Regions from separate parts of the Clostridium sp. TJA020 genome, predicted to be linked through region 2. Evidence: a T-box and tRNA genes for the amino acid it is inferred to sense, from the RefSeq annotation. Region 2 holds a T-box; the other holds one or more tRNA genes.
The links. The T-box of region 2 lies ahead of leuS (leucine--tRNA ligase). A T-box ahead of a tRNA ligase gene usually reads a tRNA of that ligase, here a tRNA-Leu.
Positions count from the first base shown of each region.

Region 1: it has a tRNA-Leu gene. The T-box ahead of leuS (leucine--tRNA ligase) is inferred to sense a tRNA for this amino acid. The anticodon was not compared.

Region 1 is NZ_JBZEFC010000007.1:2,990-6,207, reverse strand. Features, by position in the region: gene AC4FQ1_RS10515 (GGGtGRT protein) at 1-907, opposite strand, end outside; gene AC4FQ1_RS10510 (iron-sulfur cluster assembly scaffold protein) at 949-1,641, opposite strand; tRNA gene AC4FQ1_RS10505 (tRNA-Leu) at 1,893-1,976, shown strand; gene AC4FQ1_RS10500 (RloB family protein) at 2,554-3,162, opposite strand; gene AC4FQ1_RS10495 (AAA family ATPase) at 3,167-3,218, opposite strand, start outside.
Region 2 is NZ_JBZEFC010000002.1:145,769-148,986, reverse strand. Features, by position in the region: gene leuS (leucine--tRNA ligase) at 1-1,462, opposite strand, end outside; T-box leader at 1,795-1,999, opposite strand; gene AC4FQ1_RS04665 (YitT family protein) at 2,288-2,947, shown strand; gene AC4FQ1_RS04660 (pyridoxamine kinase) at 3,180-3,218, shown strand, end outside.

The DNA.
Region 1 (3,218 bases), on a different contig from region 2:
CGTGAGCTGGAACTGATGATGATCCTGCGAATTGTGCATCTGAGTGCATTCTTCCCATTGTATCAGTCATACCGTATGAAGCTGGACCTGCAGCCATATTATCTGGGTGAAGAGTTCTTCCAGTACCACCACCTGATGCAACTGAGAAGTACTTCTTACCTTCTGCTACACATTCTTTTTTGTATGTTCCAGCAACTGGATGTTGGAATCTTGTTGGGTTAGTTGAGTTACCAGTAATTGATACGTCAACTCCTTCGTGATGCATTATAGCAACACCTTCTCTAACGTCATTTGAACCGTAGCATTTAACCTTAGCTCTTGGTCCATTTGAGTAAGCTTTTTCTCTAACAACTTTTAATTCTGAAGTGTAGAAATCGAATGCTGTTTCAACATATGTGAATCCATTAATTCTTGAGATTATCATAGCAGCATCTTTTCCAAGACCGTTTAAGATAACTCTTAATGGTTGTTTTCTTACTTTGTTAGCTTTTTCAGCTATTTTAATTGCACCTTCAGCAGCTGCAAATGACTCGTGACCTGCTAAGAAAGCGAAACATTCTGTTTCTTCTCTTAAAAGCATTGCTCCAAGATTTCCGTGTCCAAGACCAACTTTTCTATCGTCAGCAACTGATCCTGGGATACAGAAAGCTTGTAATCCTTCTCCGATTGCTTCAGCAGCATCAGCAGCTTTTTTGCAACCTTTCTTTATAGCTATAGCAGCACCTAAAGTATAAGCCCATCCTGCATTTTCGAATGCGATTGGTTGAGTTTCTTTTACTATGTTGTATGGATTGATTCCAGCTTCGTCACATACTGCTTTAGCATCTTCTAAACTTTCCATTCCATACTTATTAAGTACTGGAATGATTTGATCTATTCTTCTTTCATAACTTTCAAATAATGCCATGATAAAATTCCTCCTTACAAATGGTAAATTAATTTTTTAAATTATTCATGTCTTGGATCTACTAATTTAACAGCATCGTCAACTCTTCCGTATTGTCCTGATGCTTTTTCCATTGCTTCGTTAGCATCCATTCCTTTTCCGATGAATTCCATCATCTTTCCAAGGTGAACGAACTTGTATCCGATAATTTCATTATCAGCATCTAAAGCAACTTTTGTTACATATCCTTCTGCCATTTCAAGGTATCTTGGTCCCTTAGCAACTGTTCCGTACATAGTACCAACTTGTGATCTTAATCCTTTTCCTAAATCTTCAAGTCCAGCTCCTATTGGTAATCCGCCTTCTGAGAATGCAGTTTGAGATCTTCCGTATACGATTTGTAAGAATAATTCTCTCATTGCAGTGTTTATAGCATCACAAACTAAGTCTGTGTTTAATGCTTCTAATATAGTCTTTCCTGGTAATATTTCTGAAGCCATAGCAGCTGAGTGAGTCATTCCTGAACATCCAATTGTTTCTACTAATGCTTCTTCTATTATTCCATCTTTAACGTTTAAAGTAAGCTTACAAGCTCCTTGTTGAGGTGCACACCAACCTACTCCATGAGTAAGACCTGAGATATCTTTTACTTCTTTAGCTAAAACCCATTTTCCTTCTACAGGAATTGGTGCTGGTCCATGGTTAGGTCCTTTTGCGATTACACACATTTCTTGAACTTCTGTTGAATACATCATATTCTTATTTCTCCTCCCTAATTATTAGATTATAAACAGTCTCTATGTATAAAAACTTGTTTACATTATCTAGCTAGGTCAAAAACTGCCCCACTGGGTAAGTTTTATCCTACATACATTTTAGCAAATGTCTACTCATCAAACAACTAAAATATTATTTTTTTTCACATTTTTGATAAATTTATTTATATAATTGATATTTTAAAGTATTTTTGATATAATATTATCGTTATTGAAAACGGCATTAGTTTGCCACCATGGCGGAACTGGCAGACGCACATGACTCAAAATCATGCGGTTTTACCGTGTGGGTTCGATTCCCACTGGTGGCACCATACTTTTATAAGAATAGCACTATCACTTACTTTCATAGTATTTTGATAGTGCTTTCTTTTTATATTTACCACTATTTTTACCACTTCTACAATAAAATTTATAAAAAAAAGAAATCCTTTGAAGACTTTCTTAAATATTTAATTATTTTTTATATTTAAAAATTATCATTTTTTTACTCTCGAACTTTGGAAAACGAAATATATCTTTTTAATATTTTTTATATCATACTTAAAACTTGTTATGTAGCCATTCTTATTTTAATTATTTCTATCATTTTTTAAATAATTTTATTTTATAGGGGGTAAAAAAAGGGGTAAAGTATTTTTAATAAAAAAAGACTAAGAAAATTTAAATCTTAGTCTTTTTATAGCATAAAATCTTGAATTATATAATTAATTGCATTTTTTTTTTTCTTATTTTACCTAGAAAATTGTTGCCTATATATAACTTTTGCTCCTAACCTTTTTAATTAGATTACTAAAATCGCTTAATTATATATTCCACAATCTATCATCTTAATAGCCATAATCTATTTAATTTAACTTATTACAAAAAATAATTCTTATATTTATACGATTATTTCTTTGTCCAATTTAATAATTCTTCAACTAACATATATACATTAGTACAAGGAATCATATTATTAGGATTAAACACACCTTCTTTTTTCCAATTCTGATGTACTATCTTAGCATTATTTATACCTGTGTGAATCTTACTTTTAAATTTGCTATATAAATTTGGATTTGTTTTTTCATATTTCTCTCCCAAATACTGACTTATTTTATCTTTACATGAATCATCACTTATGTATGTTTCTTGTTTTTTTAAGTGCATTAAAAACCAGAGTTCAAAATCTTTATTAGAAAAAGCACATAATATATTATTTTTTTTAGCTAAATTTATAGCCTCTTCAAAGTCATCAAAATTGTCTTTATCAAAAACACACCAAATTCTTCTATACTTCTCACCTCTAGAAATCTTAATCGCATATTCTACAACTCTTTTAGGACTTTCTGAACATTGTTTAGGTAATATTTTAGCATTTTCTTCATTTGACTTTTTTAATGAAACATCTGCTAAATCTACTCTAAATTTATCAAAATAATTGTACTCTGTAACTCCTTGACATACTATTAATATTTTATTATCTAATTCTCTTACTTTACGTTTTTTTCTACCCATAACTTTATTCACCATCAATAATTATATTTTTAAACGGAATTGCCCCAAATACGCCT
Region 2 (3,218 bases):
CAACTTCTCTTTTTGCTTTTCCACCACAGCAAGGACAAGTTGTATTTACAAATTCCTCACACTTAGCAAGTGGTGATTTACCATCTGGTGCAAATTCAACATCATATGGTAATTGAACTGGAAGGTCTTTTTCAGGTACTGGAACTGTTCCACATTTTTCACAATAAATCATTGGAATTGGAGCTCCCCAGTATCTTTGTCTTGATACAAGCCAGTCTCTTAATCTAAAGTTAACTTTTTGACTTCCTTCATTAGATTCAGCTAGTTTTTCAACTATCTTAACTTTAGCTTCTTTTGTAGTTAATCCATCAAATTCACCTGAGTTAACTAATATTCCATGCTCGCAGTATGGAAGTTCTACTTCTAAGCCATCCTTTGGAGCTATAACTCTGTTTATTGGAAGATTAAACTTAGTTGCAAAAGCAAAATCTCTTTCATCATGAGCAGGAACTGCCATAACAGCACCTGTACCATAGCTTGCAAGTACATAATCAGCTACCCATATTGGAACTTCTTTTCCGTTTATAGGATTTATAGCATAAGCACCAGTAAATACTCCAGACTTTTCTTTTGTACTTGATTGTCTTTCTATATCTGATTGTTTTATAGCTTCTTCTTTGTATTTTTCAACAGCTTCTTTGTTTTCATCAGTAACTAATTTGTTAACTAATTCATTTTCAGGAGCTAAAACAACATATGAAACTCCATTTAATGTATCAACTCTTGTAGTAAATACGTTAAATGATAAATCACTATCTTTAACTTTAAATGTAACTTCAGCACCAGTTGATTTACCAATCCAGTGTTTTTGCATAGCTACAGTTTTTTCTGGCCAGTTAAGTCCATCAAGTTTTTCAAGTAATTCGTCAGCGTAATCAGTAATTTTTAAGAACCATTGAGTTAAGTCCTTTTTAGTTACTTCAGTTCCACATCTTTCACATGCACCATCAACAACTTGTTCATTAGCTAAAACTGTGTTACATGATGGACACCAGTTTACAGGAGCTTTTTTTCTGTAAGCTAATCCTTTTTCATAAAGCTTTAAGAATAACCATTGAGTCCATTTATAGTAATCTGGTCTACAAGTTACAAGCTCATTTTCCCAGTTAAACATAGCTCCCATAGCTTTAAGTTGAGCTTCCATGTTTTTAATATTTTTTTCTGTTGAATCTTGTGGGTGAATACCTGTCTTTATAGCAAAGTTTTCTGCTGGAAGACCAAAGGCATCAAATCCCATTGGTTGAAATACGTTGTATCCATTCATTCTTTTAAATCTTGCCCATGTATCAACTGGTCCATAGTTGAACCAGTGTCCAGCGTGAAGTTGGCTTCCTGATGGATAAGAGAACATTTCAAGAACGTAAAGTTTTTTATCTAAATTGTTTGGGTCAAATTTATATAATTGTTCATTTTCCCACTTTTCTTGCCATTTCTTATCTATGGCAGTTCCATAGTTTCCCATTAAAAATTCCTCCTTAAATATATCTTTTATATGTAGCACATAATATGCTTTATAATTTGCAAATTTAAATTTTGTTTTATTAAATTCAAAAATAAAATTGAAATTAATAACAAAATTATTAGAAAAGGAAATACATATAAAAATATTTAAAATAATATTTAGATTAAAAATATTTTATTTCCTTTTAAGTTTGAGAGTGTTTATTTTAATAAAATATAATAAAAAATTTAAAATCCTTACTATAATTTTTATTAATTAAAAAAGTTTAAGTTTTTATTATAAGTTTTATAAAAATTAAAGAAAATAAAAAAATCCTTAAGCCTCTTAAAAATTTAAGAGACGAAAGGATACTTCCGCGTTACCACTCTTTTTAGGAATTTAATAATTCCTCACTCAATAATTTAACGGTTTCCCGTACTTGCTTCAACACAAGTAAGCTCCTAGGCAAGTTCCTATATTTGTGATGCTATTTTGCACCAAACAATAGCTCTCTAAAAAACACAAGTTTATAGTACTACTCCTATTCAAAGCAATATATAATTAAGTTTTAAAAAATTAGTGCTATAAAAACTATAACACTTTTTCTAATTATATATTAGAAAATATAATTAAGTCAATGATATTTTAAGTTATATAGATACATGAAGGAAATATTAAGAGATTAAAGGAGAACAGGTGCCATTTGTTATAGCAATTGATTGATAGAGTTATAGATAATTAGGGAGATTTCACAATATATAGTACTTGTAATATAATACATAGTATAAGGCCTAAACAAAAATTTGTAATTTGGAGCGTGATATTTTGTATTCCAGGTCAAAAAACTTGAAAGGTATTATTAAGGGAATTCTTTTAGTGATACTAGGGTCAAGTATATTAGCTTTTGGTACTTATAATTTTAATTACCAAAATGGCATTACAGAAGGAGGGGTTTTAGGATTACTTCTTCTCGTTAAAAATATTTTTAATATATCGCCATCAGTAACTAATCTTATAATAGATTTTTCATTATTTGCTCTTGGAGCAAGATTTTTTGGAAAAAGATTTTTAATTTTTTCTATATTCTCAACAGCTTGCTTTTCGGTATTTTATAGAATATTTGAAAGCGTAGGTTTTGTTGTGCCAAGCCTTAATGAATATATGATTTTTGGAAGTATTTTTGCAGGACTTTTTGTAGGAGTTGGTGTAGGATTTGTACTTCGTGGAGGAGGAGCATCAGGTGGAGATGATGTTATTGCTCTTTTAGGTAGTAAATTTACTCCTTTAAAGGTTAATCATGTTTATATGTTAACTGATGCCATAGTACTGTTACTTTCATTAGTATATTTAAGGGTAGATCAGGTTATGTATTCTATATTAGCTGTTACTATAAGTGGAAATCTTATTGAGATTATATATGAATATAAAAATAAAAGTATTGAAAATGATAAGATAAATAAAGATGAAGAAGAAAATATAGATACAAAAAAATCTATAACAACATAGAGATTTTAAGCTATTATAGTTAATTCTATAATAGCTTTTTTGTTTTAGATAATTATATTTTATATGTAATAAAAATATGTATCGATACATTTGACTGCTTGTACTTAAGGTAATAACATAAAATAGATATTATTAAATATTAAATTTTGGAACAATAATTAGTGTATAAAAAGTAAAAAATAATTTAAAGCATGAGAATATAAATAAATTTGAGGTTTAGGAGATAAGGGTTATGAAGAAGCCAATAGATAGAGTATTAATGATAAATAGT